4 regions of the Ruegeria sp. CDSA089 genome follow, and region 1 is predicted to be linked to each of the others. Evidence: riboswitches for the same ligand, from Rfam matches in the RefSeq annotation. Region 1 holds a riboswitch; each other region holds the start of a gene.
What was found. Region 1 has a riboswitch for cobalamin ahead of AC2FJ6_RS14110 (DUF1636 family protein). Riboswitches for the same ligand answer to the same signal wherever they lie in the genome.
Positions count from the first base shown of each region.

Region 2: it holds a riboswitch for cobalamin, as region 1 does, so the genes downstream of both, AC2FJ6_RS16450 (hypothetical protein) here and AC2FJ6_RS14110 (DUF1636 family protein) in region 1, are expected to answer to the same signal.
Region 3: it holds a riboswitch for cobalamin, as region 1 does, so the genes downstream of both, AC2FJ6_RS03920 (CbtB domain-containing protein) here and AC2FJ6_RS14110 (DUF1636 family protein) in region 1, are expected to answer to the same signal.
Region 4: it holds a riboswitch for cobalamin, as region 1 does, so the genes downstream of both, AC2FJ6_RS03850 (DUF1636 family protein) here and AC2FJ6_RS14110 (DUF1636 family protein) in region 1, are expected to answer to the same signal.

Region 1 covers NZ_JBXWQD010000005.1:296,871-302,202, reverse strand. Annotated here, with positions in the region: gene AC2FJ6_RS14120 (acetate/propionate family kinase) at 1-790, opposite strand, end outside; gene AC2FJ6_RS14115 (bifunctional enoyl-CoA hydratase/phosphate acetyltransferase) at 783-2,177, opposite strand; cobalamin riboswitch at 2,415-2,614, shown strand; gene AC2FJ6_RS14110 (DUF1636 family protein) at 2,717-3,061, shown strand; gene AC2FJ6_RS14105 (ABC transporter ATP-binding protein) at 3,058-3,864, shown strand; gene AC2FJ6_RS14100 (ABC transporter substrate-binding protein) at 3,861-4,808, shown strand; gene AC2FJ6_RS14095 (FecCD family ABC transporter permease) at 4,810-5,332, shown strand, end outside.
Region 2 covers NZ_JBXWQD010000007.1:49,395-54,726, reverse strand. Annotated here, with positions in the region: gene AC2FJ6_RS16460 (DNA polymerase III subunit gamma/tau) at 127-1,878, opposite strand; gene AC2FJ6_RS16455 (protein-tyrosine phosphatase family protein) at 2,017-2,514, shown strand; gene AC2FJ6_RS16450 (hypothetical protein) at 2,517-2,924, opposite strand; cobalamin riboswitch at 3,009-3,229, opposite strand; gene AC2FJ6_RS16445 (alpha/beta hydrolase family protein) at 3,366-4,244, shown strand; RNA gene ffs (signal recognition particle sRNA small type) at 4,239-4,337, opposite strand; gene AC2FJ6_RS16435 (bifunctional 2',3'-cyclic-nucleotide 2'-phosphodiesterase/3'-nucleotidase) at 4,377-5,332, opposite strand, start outside.
Region 3 covers NZ_JBXWQD010000001.1:761,252-766,583, forward strand. Annotated here, with positions in the region: gene cobM (precorrin-4 C(11)-methyltransferase) at 1-602, shown strand, start outside; gene AC2FJ6_RS03905 (cobyrinic acid a,c-diamide synthase CobB) at 595-1,923, shown strand; gene cobA (uroporphyrinogen-III C-methyltransferase) at 1,920-2,648, shown strand; gene cobF (precorrin-6A synthase (deacetylating)) at 2,641-3,384, shown strand; cobalamin riboswitch at 3,428-3,633, shown strand; gene AC2FJ6_RS03920 (CbtB domain-containing protein) at 3,670-3,834, shown strand; gene AC2FJ6_RS03925 (CbtA family protein) at 3,839-4,537, shown strand; gene AC2FJ6_RS03930 (hypothetical protein) at 4,604-5,098, shown strand; gene AC2FJ6_RS03935 (DUF1636 family protein) at 5,095-5,332, opposite strand, start outside.
Region 4 covers NZ_JBXWQD010000001.1:748,934-754,265, reverse strand. Annotated here, with positions in the region: gene cobN (cobaltochelatase subunit CobN) at 1-2,000, opposite strand, end outside; gene cobW (cobalamin biosynthesis protein CobW) at 2,015-3,070, opposite strand; gene AC2FJ6_RS03850 (DUF1636 family protein) at 3,072-3,446, opposite strand; cobalamin riboswitch at 3,532-3,739, opposite strand; gene AC2FJ6_RS03845 (NAD(P)-dependent oxidoreductase) at 3,886-4,842, shown strand; gene AC2FJ6_RS03840 (hypothetical protein) at 5,069-5,332, shown strand, end outside.

The DNA of each region.
Region 1 (5,332 bases):
CGGCAATCTCATCCGCCGACAGGCCTTCCTGCTGCATCATGTAAAGCACAACACCAGGGTCAAGCTGCCCGCTACGCGTTCCCATTGGCAACCCGTCCAGCGCCGAGAACCCCATGGTCGAGGCCACCGCCCGACCACCCGAAACCGCACACATCGAGGCCCCGTTACCCAGATGCGCAATAACCACGCGCCCGTTGTACAAGCCCGGCGCGATCTCTTTCAGCTTTTGCGTTATGTAGTCGTAGCTGAGCCCGTGAAACCCGTACCGTCGTACGCCTTTGTTATAGTAGCTCTGCGGCAAGGCGAAGGTGTCGTTGACCCAAGGGTGTGTCCGATGGAACGCCGTGTCAAAGCAGGCGATCTGCGCTGTATCCGGGAAGGCCGCGCTGGCTGCGCGTATCCCTGCAAGACTATAGGGCTGATGCAGCGGCGCGAAAGGTATGAACCCAGACAACGTCTCGACAACCGAGGCGTCAATGCGCACCGGCTCGGAATAAACAGTACCCCCGTGGACGACGCGGTGCCCGATGGCACGTACATGGATGTCCGGCAGGTATTCCCGCGCCATTTCCAGAAAGGCGTGGATCGCCTCGTCATGGCTTTTGGTGTTGGTCAAAGGACGGTCGATCGAGCGTCCTCCAGCGGATTGGGCCAGCAAACGTGGTGCGTCGCCCAAACGTTCGATCTGGCCACGCCAGCGCATACTGGGGCGATTGCCCTCAACCAGCTCATAAAGCGCGAATTTCAGGGAAGAAGACCCGGCGTTCAGCGCCACAACATGATCAGCCATGGATTTTATCCTTGTTTGCATGCGCATGAAGCGCGGCTACAGCACAGGATGCCAATCGCGAGGCATCATCATCGGATCGTGACGTCAAAATGATGGGAACGGCCGCACCGATCACGACCCCTGCCGCCTCGGCATGAGAGATGAAGGTCAACTGTTTTGCCACCATATTCCCGGCCTCAATATTAGGCGCGACCAGAATATCGGCAGCACCGGCAACCTCTGACGTGATCCCTTTGGTACGGGCGGCGTTCAGATCAACCGCATTGTCCATCGCCAGCGGCCCATCGACCAACCCGCCGGTGATCTGACCGCGCTCCGCCATTTTCGACAGCAAGGCCGCATCGACCGATGACGGCATATGCGGGTTGATCGTCTCAACCGCCGACAACACGCCGACCTTGGGCTGTTCGATTCCCAAAGAATGTGCCAGGTGAATCGCGTTTTGCACGATATCCGCCTTGGTTTCCAAATCAGGCGCAATATTCACCGCCGCATCCGTCACCATGATCGGGCGCGACATGCCCGGAACATCCATTACGAACACATGTGACAGTCGCCGCCCAGTGCGCAGCCCTTTTTCACGACGCAAAACCGCGTGCAGCAACTCATCCGTATGCAGATACCCCTTCATCAGGGTCTGCGCGCGTCCTTCGACTACAAGATCCACGGCACGGTGCGCGGCGATGCCGTGGCTGCGGGCCTCGACAATTTCGATGCCCGACAAGTCGGCCCCCAGCTCAGCGGCAGCAGCGGCGATTTTATCGGGGTCCCCGACGAGGATCGGCGAAATAATATGATTGGCATGCCCCAGCAACGCGCCGCTCAGAGAGTTGGGCTCTTCTGGCGCAACAACGGCGGTTGGCATCGGCTCTAGTGGGCGCGCTTTTGCCAACAGCGCGTCGAAATGGCGGTGCCGCTGCACGATCAGGCCAGGGACCTCGACCGAGTCGAACTCCATATGCGTCGAAGGCGGTGTGACCTGAACGGTGCCGCTGAGAACCAGTGCATTGTCAACGACCCGTCGCACTTCGGCTGAGCAGAGCAGATCACCATCGTCGCGCTTTTCCTCAACAGCGACAAAGGCAGTCAGTTCTTCACCAGCAAGCACCGGGAGGTGGAAGGCCAAATCCGCGCGCCGAGTCTGCGTTCCGGCGCCGGGCATGTAGTTTCCCAGCACGGCTGCGACCAGACCGGCGGGCCACAGCGCGGGTGCGACGGCTTCGGCAAGGCCGTCGCCATCCCCGTCATAGGCTGCCAGATGCAGCGGATTGTGATCGCCCGAGGCCGAGGCAAAAGCATAAAGGTCGTCAACCGTGCACAAGCGGGTTAGTTGTGCCGTGTCGCCAACCTTGAGCTGCTCGAAGGTTTTGTTTTCCTGGATTTTCATAGCGTGCCAACTTTGGTTTTTCGGACGTCTTACCGACTTGGGTCGCGGGTTTAATTGATGCAGGTCAGTTCGGGGTCACAATAGTACGTCCAGCACCCTTGAGCCCACAAAACGGTGCCTCGGCTTTCAGATTTTGCTGCGTCGCAGCATAACTGATTGCCCACTGAGCAGCAATATCCTTTGCGCTGTCTTCACCGGAACGTTGCGGAATCCGTATTGACCCATGCTCTGATCTGAGGCAGTGACGCTACGATGGTTCCCGATGCTGCACGCGCGGGATGAAAAGGGAATACGGTAAGGTGCAGACCAAATCCGTAACTGCCCCCGCAACTGTAGGCGGTGAGCGACGCCAATATCCCACTGGCCGGATCAGGTCGGGAAGGGTGGCCAAGCACAGACCCGCGAGTCAGGAGACCTGCCATCTCAAACGCAACCAAACCGGGGCGGGGTGTCCTGGAAAGAGGCTCAATGTCACATCGACCCGATGTCTTCAGAACCGTTCCTTTACCTGCCCGTCCGGCATGCAGGTGGGGCGGAGCATGACGGATCATGTGGTGCTGATCTGCACGACCTGCCAAGGGGCTGAGGCGGCGCAATCGATTGCCGAGGCCCTGCGAGAGCGCCTGCCCGAGGGCTACGGCACACGGATGATTGAGTGTATGGCCGGTTGCGATCACCCACTGACCGTTGGATTTCAGGCGGGTGCGAAGGCACAATATCTGTTTGGCGAAATTCAAACCTCGGCCGATATCGACGCTTTGGCCGCTTTCGCGCGGCAATACCAAAACAGTTCCACAGGTTGGACCAAGGCAACGGATCGCCCCGAGGCGCTGTTGCACAAGACCTTGTCGCGGATGCCGCCCTTGGCGACGGGGGCCACATGACCGAACATGCGTTCCTTCAGGTCAACGGCGTCGGTTATCACGCCTATCACGGCGAAGTTCTGCTTCAGGACATCACCTTTGCGCTTCACGAAGGCGCGGTTCTGGCCATCGCTGGGCCCAATGGCGCGGGCAAGACAACGCTGATGAACCTTCTATGCGGGTCCGAGCATCCTTCGGACGGCAATGTATTGTTCAAGGGGCGAAATTTGCGCAGCATGTCGGCGACCGAGCGTGCGCGGATGATCGCTGTTGTCAGCCAGCAGGAATATCCCGACGGGCGGCTCTCCTTGCGCGAGTATGTAGCGCTGGGACAGATCCCGATCCGGGCTGACCGCTCGGCCGAGGCCCATGCCGCCGATCTTGCGCGAATTTTGGACCTGACCAGCCTGAACGATCTGGCCGACAAGCGCATGGCGGTTCTGTCGGGCGGGGAACGGCAGCGCGCCCATATCGCGCGGGCATTGGCGCAAAACCCGGCACTGCTGTTTCTGGACGAGCCCACCAACCATCTGGACCCGGACGCCAAGGGGCGGATGTTGTCACTGGTGGCCGGGCTGGGAATCACAGTGGTGATGATCGTCCACGATCTGGTCATGATCCCGGAATTTGCGACGCATGTCGCGCTGATGAAATCCACCCGTCTTACCGGGTTCGGACCTGTGGCCGACGTGCTGACCACCGACCGCGTGCGTGACACGTTCGGTGTCGATTACCTGTTTTTCCAGCACGAGGGCCGCTTGATCCCGGCGCTGGACATCCGAAAAACCTCAGTTTCCAACCCTGTTAGGAGCATTTCCGAATGAAACACATCTTGTCCGTGGCGCTGGTTACAGCCATGGCGGGCGGTGCCGCCGCGCATGAAATTACCGTCGACAATTGCGGCGAACCGCTGGTGTTTGAAACCCAGCCCGAGCGTCTGGTCGTGCATGACATGAACATGACCGACATGGCCTTTGCACTGGGTCTACAAGACAAGATCGTCGGCCTGACCGGGATTACCGGCTGGTACAAAACCAGCCCCGAGTTCGACTCGCTGCGCGGCGGTATCCCGGAACTGGCCCCGAAATATCCGACGGTCGAGAATCTGGTGGCCGTTGAACCCGACCTGTTCTTTGCCGGTTGGTACTACGGAATGCGGCCCGGCGGTGATGTGACACCGGAAACGCTGGCGCCCTTCGGGATCAAGACTATGATCCTGTCGGAAAGCTGCGTTCACCTGCATAAGGACCGCCCAAAGGCCAGCATGGACCTGCTGTTTGACGATGTCCTGCGTCTGGGCAAGGTCATGCATGTTGAAGACAAGGCCGAAGCGTTGGTTTCAGGCTGGAAAGACGAGCTGGCCGCGATTGAGGCGAAAACCGCCGATCTGCCGAAACCGCGCGTGTTCCTGCTGGACGGGCCCGCTGATGCGCCCTTCACCGCCGGAAAATACGCCATCCCTGATGCGATGATTGCCGCTGCGGGCGGTCAGAACGTGACCCATGACATGGATACAAGCTGGGGCCGTAGCTCTTGGGAGGCCGTCGCCGCCGCGAACCCCGAGTTCCTGGTGCTGTTGGACTATCAAACCGGAAATGGCGCGGCGGATACGTTCAAATTCCTGCAAGAGCACCCGGTGATGTCGCAAACCGATGCGGTCAAAAACGAGCGCTGGATCGGTCTGCGGTACGAAGAACTAACGCCGGGACCCGCGAACATTCAGGCGATCTCGAAAATGGCACAGGCCATGCATAAGGGCCTGAACTAATTTGGGCCGTCTGGGGCTGACACTTTTGGTGGGGGCGGTCATTCTGGCCGCCCTTCTTCTGGTTTCAACAATCTACGGAACCACATCCATCCCTCTGTCCGATACATTCAAGGCCATATTGCTGGGCACAGGCCTTGTGGATGGAGACGTGTCGCCCCTGCACCGTATCGTCTTTGACCTGCGCCTGCCCCGCGCGCTGTTTGCGGCCGTGATCGGCGCTGGTTTGGGGATTGTCGGCGTTGTCTTGCAGACAACCACTCGGAACGATCTGGCCGACCCGTTTCTGTTCGGGCTGTCTTCGGGCGCTGCAGCGGGTGCTGTGTTCGTCATCACCGTAACCGGGGACATTCTGGGGTTCTGGACCTTGCCGCTGGCGGCGTTTTGCGGAGGGCTGGTGGCCTCTGGCATCGTGCTGGCTTTGGTACACGGATTGCGGACGAGCGCGCCTGAGAAATTGATCCTAGCCGGGCTTGCGGTGTCCTTCCTGTTCTCAGCCCTAACCAACTACCTGATTTTCGCAGGCG
Region 2 (5,332 bases), on a different contig from region 1:
GGTCTTTTGCAAGACCTCTCCTCCCGTTGGGCCCGGCAGAGCGCGGGCAACGCCCGCGCTCTGCCGGGCCCAAGGTCGCTCAGGGGTATCGGCGTCAGCCGATGGCCCATGGCGGGCGCGGGAGGGTTAGTCCTCCTCGAACGGGTCCCATTCGTCTTCGACCTCGGGCAGGGCTTCGGTTTCGACCTTGGCGGCGCGTTCTTCGGGGGTTTCGATGCGTTTGATCTTGGCTTTGGGGAATTGAGCCAGCACCGCCTGCACCAGCGGGTGCTGTTCCGCCTCGGCTTTCAACGCCAGATCGGCGGCGTCGCGGATTTCGGCGATGGTTGCTGCCTTACCGTTGGCGACAATCGTCACCGCCCACCGATTGCCGGTCCAGCGTTGCAGTGCGGTACCCATGCGAGCGGCCAGGTCGGTTGGGGCCGAGTCCGTCGGTGTGAATTCGATCCGTCCGGGTTGGTACGAAACCAGCCGGACACCGTTTTCGACCTCGACCAGCAGTTTCACATCCCGGTTGGTGCGGATCAGTTCGACCACATGTTCGAAGGTCGGGTAGCGGGCCAGAGCCGTCTGCACATCCTGCGCCAGTGCCGCCGTCGGTGCACCTGCTCCGCCGCGTACGTGTGGCGCATAGGCAGAGGCCACGGGGGCCTGCACGGCGTGCGGTGGGGCGCTCATTCCGCCGCCGGGTCCGTCATTGGGTGACGGAGGCGGGGTGTCTTGCAAACGTTTGATCAACTCTTCCGGGCTGGGCAGGTCGGCAACATGGGTCAGGCGGATCACGGCCATCTCGGCGGCCATCATGGCGTTGGGGGCGGCTGAGACCTCTTCCAGAGCCTTCAATAACATCTGCCACATACGGGTCAGGACGCGCATCGGCAGGGCCTCTGCCATTTGCTGACCGCGCGCGCGTTCGTCGGGGGACACGGTCGGGTCTTCGGCGGCATCCGGCGTGATTTTCACGACCGAGACCCAATGGGTGATCTCGGCCAGATCGCGTAGCACGGCCAGCGGGTCGGCGCCTTCGGCATATTGCGCGCCAAGCTCAGTAAGCGCCCCGGCGGCGTCGCCGCGCAGGATCATGTCCATCAGGTCCAGCACTCGGCCACGGTCGGCTAAACCCAGCATCGCACGCACCTGATCGGCGCTGGTTTCCCCGGCACCGTGTGAAATCGCCTGATCCAGCAGAGAGGTCGCATCCCGCGCCGAGCCTTCAGCCGCGCGGGTGATCAACGCCATCGCGTCCTCGGCGATTTGCGCACCTTCGGCCTCGGCAATGCGGCGCAGCAAGCCGATCATGTCTTCGGGTTCGATCCGGCGCAGGTCGAACCGCTGGCAACGCGACAGAACCGTCACGGGTACTTTGCGAATCTCGGTGGTAGCAAAGATGAATTTCACATGCTCGGGTGGTTCCTCAAGCGTCTTGAGCAGCGCGTTGAAGGCGCTGGTCGACAGCATGTGGACCTCGTCGATGATGTAGATCTTGTAGCGGGCCGAGGCCGCGCGGTAGCGGACGCTGTCGATGATCTCGCGAATATCATTGACGCCGGTGCGGCTGGCGGCGTCCATCTCCATCACGTCCACATGGCGGCCCTCCATAATGGCCACACAATGTTCGCACTGGCCGCAGGGTTCGGTGGTCGGCTTGCCCTCGCCATCGGGGCCGATGCAGTTCATACCCTTGGCGATGATACGGGCCGTGGTGGTTTTGCCGGTGCCGCGAATGCCGGTCATGATAAAGGCTTGCGCAATTCGATCCGCCTCGAACGCGTTTTTCAGCGTGCGTACCATGGCGTCCTGACCGACTAGATCGGCGAAGGTTTCCGGGCGGTATTTGCGGGCAAGAACCTGATAGGCGGGGCTGGGCGTGTCGGTCATATCTGCTCTGTCGGATTCGGAGTCCGATGCAGCGTAGTGACCCCTGCCGCCTACGTCCACAGCAGCAGCGCAGGAAATTCGATTTGCAAGCAAGGACGCAGGCGATACATCATCGGTGCAGATTGATCGGAACGTGCCATGAATAATTTCGCCATCTATTCCCTGCGACTGGGGCCGGGTCGTCTGGGGATATCTCCGCTGCCCGGCGCGGGAGGTGCCTATGCGGCCGATCTGAAGGCGGTGCAGGACTGGCGACCGGATCTGGTGATTTCAATGACCACAAGCTCTGAGATGAAAAACCTGGGAGCGGCGGCGTTCGGTGGCGATCTGGAGCGGCACGGGGTCGAATGGGCTCACCTGCCGGTCCAGGATTTTGGTGCGCCGGATGCGCGGATACAGGCCATTTGGTCCAATGTCAGCCAGCGGGCCCGTGCGCTGCTGTCCGGCGGCGGAGGCGTTTTGGTCCATTGTCGGGGCGGCTGCGGGCGATCGGGTATGGTTGCTTTGCGGTTGATGACGGATAGCGGACTGCCCGCAGATACCGCTTTGCAGATGCTACGGACAGTACGTCCCTGCGCCGTCGAGACCGAGGCGCAGATGGTCTGGGCCACTTCGGCGGCCCGGACGGGCAGCTGAATTCAGGCTGAAAGCTGGTGTTCGGTCGGCGCGGCTGGCTGGGGCGCCGTGGTAACCACTTCCATCATCGCGCAGGGCGGTGTCGGCAAAAGGCTGGCTGCGTGGGCGGTGAAATCTGCTCCGAACAACATATCCGCATAGCGATCCAGCCGCTCGGCCGGAGTGTCGGCGGCCACACCGCAGAACACCCGGATCTGATCGGGTTGGGCGCGAAACCGGGCCGAGCACCCTTCGGCGCAATGGGTCAAGTCGCTGCTGCCTTCGATCTCGAACGCATCGGTTGTTGCCGGACGGGCCGTGGCCATTGCATCCGTCAGGGCGCGTGCCATTCGGGCCAGTGCCGGGCAGGGGGCGCCGGTTTTTTGGCATACCGTCGCGGTGAATTCGTGGGTCTTGGTCTTCCAGATCATGATGCGCCCTCCGCGCGCTGGACGAGGGGCATGGATCAGGTGTGACAGCGTGCTGACGACCTGTCCCGGACACCCCGCCCGAGTTTCGGTTTTCGTTCGATGGCAGGTCTCCTGACTTGCGGGTCGTGGCTTTGCCGACCTTCCCAGCCTGTTGGCCAGTGGTATCTCGGCATTGCTCACCGCTTACAGTTGCGGGGGCAGTCTCGGCCTTGATCCGTTCCGGCAATGCCGGGCAGGATCGCACCGTGTTCCCTTTTCATCCCGCCCCGTGACCGGGGACGAGGACCATCACGCCACCGCTAACGGTTGAGCGGGCTTCGAGTCAAGCGCCATTGAAACCCGGCGCGACGCGGGGTCAATCTCCCTACGGCTTGACTCTGATGCCGGAACAGGGCCGACTGCACAGGTGAACTAAACAGTTTAGAGTGTGAGGCGCGGGCGATGTTGGACAACACGCATCCTGTTTTGACCGAAGATGTCCAGTTTCCGTCTGGTTCAGCGATGCTGTCGGGGCGGCTCTATCTACCTGCCTTGCCTCCCAAAACAGTTGTGGTGATCCATGCAGCGACCGGCGTGCCCCGCGACTATTATCAGCATTTTGCCCATTGGCTGGCGGCCGAGCAGGGCATGGCTTGTCTGACCTATGATTATCGGGATTTCGGCCATTCCCTGACCGGCCGATTGCAGGACTCGCAGGTAACTATGGCGGACTGGGCGCTGATCGACATGCCCGCTGCCCGCGCAGAAATGCGCAAACGTTTCCCGGACGCGGAACAATGGAGCATCGGCCATTCCGTTGGCGGAATGTTGGGCCCGGTTCAACCGGATATCGCGCAGATTGACCGCATGATCTGTGTTTGCTCTGGGCTGGTCACTCTGTCTGATCACCCGTGGCCGTACAAGGCACTGGCGGGGTTGTTCTGGTATGGCCATGCGCCGCTGGTTGTCAAAGCGGCGGGGTATTTGCCGGGCAGGGCTTTGGGCTTTGGGGCTGACTTGCCCGCGCGGGTCTACTGGCAGTGGCGTAAATGGTGCACGGCACCGACAAACTACCTGCCCGATTTGGGCAAGACCCTGCCCGAGGCGCACTGGGCCGGGCAGGATGTGCCGGTCGATCTGATCGCATTCGACGACGATCAGGTGGTGCCGCCCAAAGCGGTGTGGCGTCTGGCCGAGCTTTATGGCCCGAATGCGCGGCGTCGGCCGTTGTCACCGTCCGATTTCGGGGTGAAAGAGATCGGGCATATCGGCGTGTTCGCGCGCCGCAACGCAGCGGTCTGGCCGCATCTTATTGCCCAGGATCATGTGGTAGATAAGTGAGAGGTTGGACATCGACCCAAGCGGGGCTCGTTGTGGCTGCTTCCTTCCGGACCTGACCAGGTTGGCGAGGCGCTCGCCCGCGCCAACCTCTCAGCACGCGATATAGGCAAGTGCGGGACAAATGACAACCCGTCAGAGCGTCAAATGGATCAGCAGAAAACCGGCCTCGTCCTCTCCAGCGATGTTGGGTGCAAATTCGGTGATGTCGTCCAGATGCTGCCAGGCCTTGTGGCCTGTACGCATAACCGCCAACGCCCCGGCCACGGGGGACAGACGGAACGGACGCTCGAACATAGTGCCGGAATGAGGCCCGGCAGTCACGTAGTTTTTGACCAGATCTTGTAGGGGCAGAATCGGCAGCGGAACGCGCGTCGCCCGCCCGGCAAAGGGGAAGTGCCCACCGCCATTTGCGCGGTAATTATTCAACGCCACCACAAAGGTCTGCTCTGCATCCAAGGGTTGGCCTTCGAAACGAATCTCGCGGACGCGGCGGGCCGATGGGTGCAAAAGTGCCCCATCTGCGCCAAACCGAGCGGGCTGGCTAAGGTCGATCCGGTATGTCAGCCCATGCAGGACGTCAAAATTATGCCCTGCGCGGTCCGAGGCCAGCAGATCGCATCGTTGGCCGGGGATCATCCTGTTAAAGACGCCTGCGGACATTTCCAGCCAGTCTTCGATTTGCGAACCGGTGACGGCGACGGCCATCATCTCATCGGGAAAGACGTTCAAGTCCGTCACATGGCGCAGGCAGATTTCCCCGGCCGGGACGTCGGTAAAGAACCGAGGCCCGGCACGCCCGCCGAATTTCGACGGGGACACGGCAGACAGGATTGGGCAGTCCCGATAGTCCGTATCCTTCAAAAAAGGCCGCAACCCGGCGGTTTGAGCGGCGGCCACGAAAGCCAAGCCCCGGTCATAGCCGCAAAAGCTGAAATAGCTGTGCATGTGCTGCTGTACCTGTCCCACAGGTTCGGCCACCCGCCGCCGCGTCTCGGCGTGACCGGTGGCAAGTAGCTGCGTCAGTGCGGCGTCTTCATCTGACGCTTCTGTCGAAACCGAACGCACCTGCGCGTGTCCATGAAGTACCT
Region 3 (5,332 bases), on a different contig from region 1:
AGATCGATGCCGCCCATAAGGCTGGTCAGGATGTGGCCCGCCTGCATTCGGGCGATCTGTCGGTCTGGTCCGCCATGGGCGAACAAATCCGCCGGTTGAAAGAGATGGGTATCCCGGTCAGCGTCACGCCCGGCGTGCCGTCCTTTGCCGCGGCAGCCGCGGCCTTGGGCACGGAACTGACACTACCCGGCCTCGCGCAATCGGTGGTGCTGACCCGCACGCCGGGCCGCGCGTCTTCGATGCCCGAGGGTGAGACGCTTGAGAACTTCGCCCGCACCGGCGCAACGCTGGCCATTCACCTGTCGATTGGCAATTTAGACAAGGTCATCGCCGACCTGACCCCGGCCTATGGGGCCGATTGCCCGGTGGCCGTTGTCTATCGCGCCAGCTGGCCCGATGAACGCATCATCCGTGCAACGCTGGAGACGCTGAAAGACGCGCTGGACGACGGCATCGCCCGCGCCGCGCTGATCATGGTCGGCCCAGCGCTTGCGGGGGAAGGGTTCGACGAAAGCTGTCTGTATTCCAAGGATTACGACCGCCGCTATCGCCCGCAAAGCGCCGACAGCCCGTGGTCCAGCTGGAGCCCCGAGGATGAATGACGCGATGACTAACCCTCCGGGTCTTCTGATTTCTGCGCCGTCCTCGGGCACCGGCAAGACCACGGTCATGCTGGGCCTGTTGCGTGCGCTGGCCGAGGATGGGCTGACCGTTCAGCCTTTTAAAAGCGGACCAGATTATATCGACCCGGCCTTTCACCGGGCGGCTGCGGGGCGGGCCTCGTTCAATTTGGACAGCTGGGCCATGGGAGAGCCTCTGTTGGACGCCATTTCTGCACAGGCCGAAGGCGCGGATATCGTGGTCGCCGAGGGCTCAATGGGGCTGTTCGACGGCGTCGCCAAACCCGGAGAGCTGGGCTATGGCTCGAGTGCAGAGACGGCGCAGCGCATGGGCTGGCCGGTGGTGCTGGTACTGGATGTGGGCGGTCAGGCGCAGTCGGCGGCAGCGACGGCTTTGGGGTTCAAGATGTATAACCCCGATCTGCCCTTTGCCGGCGTGATCCTGAACCGCTGCGCCAGCCCCCGGCATGAGCGGTTGACGCGGCTGGGGATGGAGCGCGCGGGCCTGCCGGTTCTGGGCGTGTTGCCCCGGCGCGGCGACCTGACCCTGCCCGAGCGGCATCTGGGTCTGATCCAGGCTGTCGAACACCCCGACCTGGAAAGCGCAATTGTCGGCTATGTTGCGTTCCTGCGCGAGCATGTCGATCTTGAGGCGATCAAGCGGGCGGCATCCTCAGGCCCGAATGGGCCATCGTCCGCCGCGCTGCCGCGGCCCCCGGCGCAACGGATCGCACTGGCCCGCGATGCAGCGTTTTCCTTCACCTATCCCCATTTGCTGGAAGGTTGGCGTGCGGCAGGGGCCGAGGTGTTGCCCTTCTCGCCCTTGGCCAATGAAGCCCCGGCTGCGGATGCCGATCTGGTTTGGTTGCCGGGCGGATATCCTGAACTGCATGCAGGCACTCTGGCCGCTGCATCGAGTTTTCAGGAGGGGTTGCGGAACCACGCGCAGACCAAGCCCGTTCATGGGGAATGCGGGGGGTATATGGCGCTGGGACAGGCTCTGATCGATAAAGAGGGTGTCTCGCATCAGATGGCCGGGTTGTTGAGGCTGGTGACATCTTACGAGAAGCGCAAGTTCAATCTGGGGTATCGCCGGGCCGAGCTGCTGGCCCCCATGCCCGGCTTTGCCGTAGGCACGGGCCTGCGGGGGCATGAGTTCCACTATTCCTCAATCATCGAGCAACCTGACGCGCCTTTGGCCCGTGTGTTTGACGCAGAAGGGGCCGAAGGGCCGCAGACCGGATCGGTGCGTGGCAACGTGACCGGCACGTTCTTTCACCTGATCGCGGAGGCCTCAGTATGAGTGGGTTTGTCTCGTTCATCGGCTCAGGTCCGGGCGATCCGGAATTGCTGACGCTCAAGGCCGTAGATCGGATGCAAAAGGCGGATGCGGTGCTGTTTGATGACCTCAGCAGCGGGCCGATCTTAACCCATGCGCGCGAGGATGCCGATCTGGTGGGCGTGGGCAAACGGGCGGGTCGCCCCTCGCCCAAGCAGGACCATGTCAGCCGGTTGTTGGTGGATTACGCCCTGACCGGGCAGCGGGTCGTGCGGTTGAAATCCGGCGATGGCGGCATGTTTGGACGTCTGGAAGAAGAACTGGTTGCCCTGCGCGCGGCTGGGATCGAATACGAGATCATCCCCGGCATCCCCTCAGCTGTAGCGGCGGCGGCGGCGGCTGGCATCCCGCTGACCCGTAGGCTAACCGCGCGACGGGTGCAGTTTGTCACCGGCCATGATGTCAGCGGCAAACTGCCCGAGGACCTGAACCTGCCCGCGCTGGCCGACCCGGATGCGACCACCGTCGTCTTCATGGGCAAGCGCACCTTTCCTCTGCTGGTCGAAACGCTGCACGCACATGGCCTGCCGCTGGAAACGCCAGCACTGATGGCCGAATCCGTCTCGACCCCCGAGCAGAAGCTGCATCGCAGTACTGTAGGCGCGCTGTCCAATAAACTGGCGGACGAGATAGGCACCGCCCCGGCGCTGATCCTTTACGGCCCGCTGGCAGAGTTTGACGATGTTTGACCTGACCTTGATCGGCATCGGCACCGGGAACCCTGACCACGTGACCTTTCAGGGCGCGCAGGCGATCCGCTCGGCGGACCTGATCCTGATCCCCCGCAAGGGCGAGAATAAGGCCGATCTAGCCGGGCTGCGCGAAAAGATCATTGCGCAGGTGACCGACACGCCGCCGCAGATCGCCTATTTCGACATCCCCAAGCGCCGGTCCGACGACGGATATCTGCGCGGGGTGGATGAATGGCACGACGCGATTGTATTGCGCTGGAGCGAGGCAATCGCCGCCCATCCTGGAGCACGACATGTAGCTCTACTGATCTGGGGCGATCCGTCGCTTTATGACAGTTCACTGCGGATTGCAGAGCGGCTGGACCCTCAACCGACGACGCGGGTGATCCCTGGCATTACAGCGCTGCAGGCGTTGACGGCTGCCCACGTGATTCCGATCAACGATCTGGGTGCCCCCTACATCGTGACCACGGGGCGGCGGATTCGCGACGAAGGGTGGCCGGACGGTGCGTCAAACGTGGCGGTAATGCTGGATGGTGAGTGCTCGTTCCAACATCTTCAGATGGCAGATTATGACATCTGGTGGGGGGCGTACGTGGGCATGAAAGAGGAAATTCTGATCAAGGGGCCCTTGGCTGAGGTTGCGCAGCAGATTCTGGACACCCGTGCAGCTGCGCGCGCCGATCACGGGTGGATCATGGATATTTATCTTCTCAAAAAGTGCGTGAACTGACCAAATTGGTCGCGAATGGTGATTGCGCCACGCGGGTTTTGAAGGCTAGATGAACCCGTCTGGTCCCGTCGTTCACAGCGACGAGCTAAGAGGGAATGTGGTGCGATCCGAGTTGATCCAATCCACAGCCGCCCCCGCGACTGTAAGCGGTGAGTCTTGCTCAACCAGCCACTCCTGAATTTTCAGGGGGAAGGCGAGCACAGGCCCTGACCCGCAAGCCAGGAGACCTGCCAGGCGTGATTTGAAACACCGGCCGTCGGGTGCGACGGCACAGGAGAATTGAAAATGACAACACAAACACAAACCGCCTCGCGCGCTGGTATCCTGCCGGTCATGTTCGCTGTGGTTCTGGGTCTTGGCATCATTTCGGTGACTGGCCACGTTCAGGCCGCTGCCCTGCATGACGCAGCCCATGACGTGCGTCACGCAACCGGCTTCCCCTGCCACTAAACCCATGTTTAGCCGTATCCTGACCAGCGCGTTGTTCGCTGGTGCTGCAGCGGGGCTGATTGCCGCCTTGCTGCAGTTGGTCTTTGTGCAACCTGTGTTGCTGCACGCGGAACTGTATGAATCAGGCGAATTGGTCCATTTCGGCGGTGACGTCGTAAGTGCTCACCCCGAGCTGCCGGGAATGTTCTCAGACCTGTTCCGCGATGCGCTGAGCGTCATTTTCACGATGCTTATCTATACCGGTTACGCGCTGATGATGATTGCGCTGATGTCCGTGGCTGAGGGCAACGGCCACAAGATTGACGGGCGCACCGGCGTTTTGTGGGGGCTTGCGGGGTTCGTTGCCGTGCACCTCGCACCCGGATTCTCGCTCGCGCCAGAAGTGCCCGGCGTGGCAGCAGCCGATGTCGCTGCGCGTCAAATCTGGTGGTTTGCGACCGTCGCAGCAGCAGGTGTTGCCATGTGGCTGATTGCCTTTGGCGGCACCCTGATCAGCTATGTGATCGCAGCCGCTCTGCTGTTGGCCCCACATCTGATCGGCGCGCCCGAGCCGGACGTGTTCACCGGCCCCGTTCCGACCGAGATCGGCGCGCTGTTTGCCGCACGCGCTTTTGGCATCGGACTGGTAGCCTGGGTTCTGGTCGGGGCATTCGCCGGGTACTTCTGGCGATATGAAAGCCAGCGTGCCGAAGCTGCGGCCTGACAAGCACGCTTATGAACACGCCGAGACCAGCTCGGCGTGTTTGCTACTACCATCAAGGAACATAAAATGGCACGCTCACTTGCCCTGTTTGCAATCGGCATAGTTTTTGGCAGTGGTGCAGGATTTGTGGTTGCGGCTGCAAATGGCGTTACTTTCGACGGCCATGACCATGGCGATCCTGCACATCACAGTTCATCTCACGCCGAGGCAGCCGCACACGATCATTCGACTGCCATCAACCTGCCTGCTGGCGCTGATGCTCCGGGGCTTGAGATCGCTCTTACGCCCGATCCTATGGCGGGTTGGAACCTGCATGTCATGCCGCAGAACTTTCGGTTCTCACCACAAAATGCCTCAAAGACCGATGTCGACGGCGAGGGGCATGCACATGTCTACGTAAATGGAGAGAAACTGGCCCGGCTGTACGGTAACTGGATGCATATCGACCATCTGCCGCAGGGCGAGGTCGAAGTCTCGGTCTCTCTGAACGCAAACAGCCACAGCCCGCTGATGGTCGACAACATCCCCGTCAGCGCGGCGGTCACACTACAGGTCGACTAAAGCGCCGGGATACGCGCCCGCAAACACATCCGGAGCCGCCCGCAAGGCCGGGCGTCTTCGATCCAGCCTTTGGGGCTTTCCAGATAGGTCCGGCAGGTCGCCACGATATCATCGGCGTCCGAAGCGACATCGACCCCTGAAAACACATATGTCGCCCAGCCATCGGCCTGCAGCGCGATGGCCACGGGTTCTGCACATCCGCTGAAACAGGCGTGCTGATCGACCGAAACCCGC
Region 4 (5,332 bases), on a different contig from region 1:
TTGATGTCACAGACAAAGCGGTCGATGCGGGTGATCGCCTCGGCGGTGCAGGTGGCCTGATCCAGACCCAGATCGCTTTCCAGCCCGATGGCCTGAGCCTCATTCCGGATATCCTCTTGCAAACGGTCGCGGCGCTTGGGGTCCAGACCATCGGCGTTCGAGAATTCGTCCAGCAGGGACTCCAGCCGTACCATCCGATCCGGTGTACCGCTTTCTTTCAAAGCGGGCGGGATGTGGCCCAGCGTGACCGCGCCGATCCGGCGCTTGGCTTGCGCCGCCTCGCCGGGGTCATTGACGATGAAGGGGTAGATCACTGGCAGGTCGCGGATCAGCGCCTCGGGCCAGCAACCGGCTGAGAGCGCCACGGATTTGCCGGGCAGCCATTCCAACGTGCCATGGGCTCCGATGTGGATCAGCGCATCGGCATTCAAGCTTTTACGCAGCCAAAGGTAAAAGGCGACATAGCTGTGGCGCGGGGTGCGCGACAGGTCATGATAGTCGTCATCGCGTAGCTCGGGCGTGCCGCGTTCAGGTTGCAAGGCGACCAGAGCTTTGCCCCGACGCAGGGCGGTGAAGTGAAAGGCACCATCGGTGTAAGCGGCGTCATCCTCGGGAGCGCCCCAAACCGTATGCAAGTCGGTGCGCAGCTGTTCGGGCAGGTCCGCAAGCGCGGCCTGATACTCGGCCAGCGGCCATGCGATCCGGGCGTTCAGCAGCGTATCAGCGATTGGTTTGGCAGGGGCGGTATCATAGCCCTCGGCTTGCAGGTCGGACAGCATCGCCTCAGCCGAGGCCAGCGCGTCGAGGCCCACCGCATGGGCCATTTGCCAATCTTTGCCGGGATAGGTGGACAGCACCAGCGCGGGCACTTGATCGGCTTTGGGTTTATCCTGCAGGTTCAGCCAGCCGGTCACCCGGTCAAGGATGGCTTCGATCCGTTCCTCTTCGGCCCGGTGGGCAAAGCGGGAATATTCCAGATGCTGGTCGCGCTTGCCCGGCTCCTTGAACGAGGCGATGCCTGCTGAAATCCGCCCGTCCACCTCGGGCAGCACCACATGCATGGCGAGGTCGGCGGGCGAGAGACCGCGTTCCGCTTCGGCCCAGGCTTTGCGGCGCGAGGTGGCCAGTGCGACTTGGAAGACGGGTACATTGGCGGCGTCCAAGGGCGAGGTGCCAGATGCGCTTTTACCCGAGAAGGAGGTGGCGTTGATGATCGCGGATGGGGTCAACGCGGTGACGGTGTTGCGCAGCCAGTCCGCAGCTGCCGGGGCCTTTAGCGAAGGGGCGAAGAGCCCCACGGCTTCAAATCCACGTGCGCGCAGACTGCGGATAAGGGCGGCCACGGGGGCGGTGTCGGCGGATGTCAGATAAGCGCGGTAGAAGGTGACGAGGATGCGTTTCGCATCCCCGGAAAACGCCTGTTCCGCCGGAATCACTCCGCGATCGGGGCACCATGCGCCGCAGTCGGGCAGGGATTTGGCGCCCATCACCGGGCCCGCATAGAGCCCCGCTGCCAGTGCCATCTGTGCCAAAGCGGCTTGTGCTGCAACCTCGCCGCCGGTGTCACACAGGTGCGCTAAGCGGCGCAGGGTGGAGACGGGCAGGGTGGAATACTCATCCAGTCGCGTATCCTCGCGCCCGTCTGCGGGCAGAACGGCCACAGCAATTCCCTTGGCCTGCGCCAGGGCCAGAACCTGCTGTAGCCCGTAAGCCCAATAAGGCACCCCACCGATCAGACGGATCAGGATTCCCTTGGCGCCCTCCAACGTCTGCTCGACATAGGTGTCAACGGACAGAGGATGTTTCAGAGCCGTCAGATTGGCCAGTCGCAGGGTCGGCATCCGACCCTCGGGGCCGCCGCCACGATGCCAGCCTGCCGCGAAAGCGCCAAGGTCACTGTCCGAAAACGACAGCACCACCAAATCCGCCGGGCTCTGGCCCAGATCGGTTGGGGTCTCAGAATCCTCTAACCCGTGGCTTTCGCGGAAGACGACGTGCATGGTTTACTCTGTGCTTACTCGGCGGCTTCGGTGACGCCCGCAAGGATTTCGCGGATTTCAGCCTCTTTGATATCGTCATGCTCGGCGATCACCACCAGACGCGAGCGGCGCTCTTCGCCGGGCTCCCACGGACGGTCATACTGGTGACGCACACGCGCGCCGACGGCTTGAACCAGCAGGCGCATTGGCTTGCCCTGAACAGCGGCATAGCCTTTGACGCGCAGGATGTTCAGTTCTTTGGCAAGACGTTCGATTTTCGCGACCAGATCGGCCGGGTCGGTCTGTTCCGGCAGCTCGACGATGATGCTTTCGAAATCATCGTGCTCGTGATCATGGTGGCCATCATGATGGCTGGGCCGAGCCTCCATGTCATCCTCGGCGGCAGCCTCAAGACCCAGCACGACGCGCACGTCCACAACGCCTTCGGCCACTTCGACGACCGGCAGAGGGCGCGGGGCCTCTGCGGCGATGATCTCTTTGGCTTTGGCGACACCTTCGGGGCCGGCCAGATCAGGCTTGGTCAGCAGGATGATATCGGCGCAGGAGATCTGATCCTCGAACACCTCGGACAGAGGCGTTTCGTGGTCGATGGAGTCGTCGGCCAGACGCTGGGCATCCACCGCCGCGACATTCGGGGCAAAGCGACCGGCGGCAACAGCCTCGGCGTCGGCCAGCGCGATCACGCCGTCAACGGTGATCTTGGATCGGATATCGGGCCAGTCGAACGCTTTCAGCAGCGGCTTGGGCAGCGCCAAACCGGAGGTTTCGATCAGGATATGCTCGGGGCGCGGCTCCAGCGCCATCAGCGCCTCGATCGTGGGGATGAAATCATCGGCCACGGTGCAGCAGATGCAGCCATTGGCCAGTTCCATGATGTTTTCCGCCGGGCAATCGGGAATGGCGCAGGATTTCAGGATATCGCCATCCACGCCGACATCGCCAAACTCGTTGACCACAACGGCCAGACGCTTGCCCTGCGGGTTCTGCATCAGGTGCCGCACCAGCGTGGTTTTGCCCGAGCCCAGAAAGCCGGTGATCACAGTAACGGGAAGTTTTTCCAAAGTGGACATGTTAGGCTCCAATCGGGGGGATGCGCGAGGCGCAGTTTTTGCGGAAATGTTCGGGGCGCTCGCGCCATTTGACCAAGCCGTCTTCGGTGGCCAGATACTTGGTCGCGCCGTCAACGATCACGTCGACATGATCGACTTCGTTCAGGTTCTCATAAACAAAGGTCCAGCGCTCGGGCCCGCCGCGCAGAACGATTGAACAGCCTTGATCGCAATTCGACAGGCATTCGACGGCTTTCAGCGTTACGCCTTCGGGCAGATCGGCCTGTTCCAGCGCCTTGTGCAACAACGTGCCAGGGCGGTCTGCATCATCTTCAACAGGTAGGCCGCGGCGGCACGTGGTGCAAACCAGCAGCTCGACCGGAGTGGTCTCGGTCATGTCTCTCATCCCCCCAAATCCTCATCGTGGGGGACGGGGTTTCAAGCGGGTCGCGTGTGACCCGACACCGGAACACCCCGTCCGGTTTCAATCGCGGGTGCTGGCAGGTCTCCCGGCTTGCGGATGTCAGGGCGATTGCCCTGTCGGATGTCCCGCCTTCCCGGCCTGTTTGGCCAGTGGCTTGGGCACCCTCTCCGGTCACGGTCGCGGGGGCGGCTGCGTTTGGCGGATGATCCGTTGACGCATTCCCTTTTCATCCTCGTGCAGAGGACACCAACGGATCGGACATGCGGCACCGGACAGGGGCTTGTCAAGCGAGTCGCAAGCATCTGTGCGGCGGCGGTGGAAAAGCGACCTGTAAGCGTCGCTGGGCGGCATGAACTGAGGTGCTGCACCGTGCTGCCATGACCGAAACGGCGCAAGCAGGGAGGAGTGTCGCATGAAAGTGGGCTTTATCGGGTTGGGCAATGTGGGCGGCAAGCTGTCAGGATCGTTGTTGCGCAACGGGATCGACCTTACGGTGCACGATCTGAACCCTGATCTGGTCGCTGGCTTCGTGGCGCAGGGGGCCAAGGCCGCCGAAAGCCCGGCCCAGCTGATGCGCGATTGCGACGCGGTTATTACCTGCCTGCCATCGCCTGCCGCTTCTGACGCGGTGATGGAGGAGATGCTGCCTGAGGTCAGCCCCGGCAAGATCTGGATGGAGATGTCCACCACCGACGAGGCCGAGGTCAAGCGACTGGGTACACAGGTCATCGAACGCGGTGGGGCGGCCGTCGACTGCCCTGTCTCGGGCGGGTGCCATCGGGCGGCGACAGGCAATATCTCGATCTTCGCGGGCTGCGACCGCGCGACGTTCGAACGTATTTTGCCCTTTCTGACCACGATGGGCCGTCGCGTGCTGCACACGGGCGAGTTGGGCTCAGCGTCGGTGCTGAAGGTGCTGACCAACTATCTGGCCACGGCAAACCTGATCACCTGCGCCGAAGCGCTCGTGACCGCCAAGGCCGCCGGGATGGACCTGAACACGACCTACGAGGCGATCAAAATCTCGTCAGGTACATCCTTTGTGCATGAGACCGAAAGCCAGGTGATCCTGAACGGATCGCGCGACATTTCCTTTACGATGGACCTGGTGAAAAAGGATATCGGGCTGTTTCAGGACGTCGCTGACCGCGCCGGTGTACCGCTGGAGATCAACCCGGTCATGATCCAGATTTTCGAGGACGGAATTGCCCGCTATGGTGAACGTGAATTGTCTCCCAACATCATCCGACGTCTGGAGGATGCAACCGGTCTAGACATCACAGCCTCCGGTTTTCCGCCCGAGATGGAGGACGACGAACCGGAAGAGCCCGGATACGAGGTCATCCCTCAGGGGCGTGGGGCCGAATGACGCAAGCCGCGCGTCAGTGGAATAGTCTGTTTTGTAGAGAGAGTGGAGGCGAGTACCGGAATCGAACCGGTGTACACGGATTTGCAATCCAGAAAGAACGGTCGCAAAAACAACGGCTTATGGGTGCAAAACACCTCCTGACAAAAAGTGAACAAAAGGCGAAAGTTTCAACGCTGTTTGCGTGCCAGAATGCTCACAAAATCGTTTCTAACCTTGGGATAATTCGATGAGTTGGGCGGTTGCAAATGAATGCGCAGAGCGTCGCTTCGGCAGCGCCGCGCGCAAGCAGATCATTATGTTCTTGGCGGACAAGGCGAGCGATGACGGCTCGGGCATCTGGTGTTCGAAGGGGACAATTCAGCGCCACACAGAGCTCAGCGAGAGCACGGTCAAGCGCACCATCATCGACTTCCTGCGCGAAGGCATTCTGATCGAGACGGGGCGGCGGCACTGCAAGAACGGCTATACGGTCATTTACCGTATCGTTCTG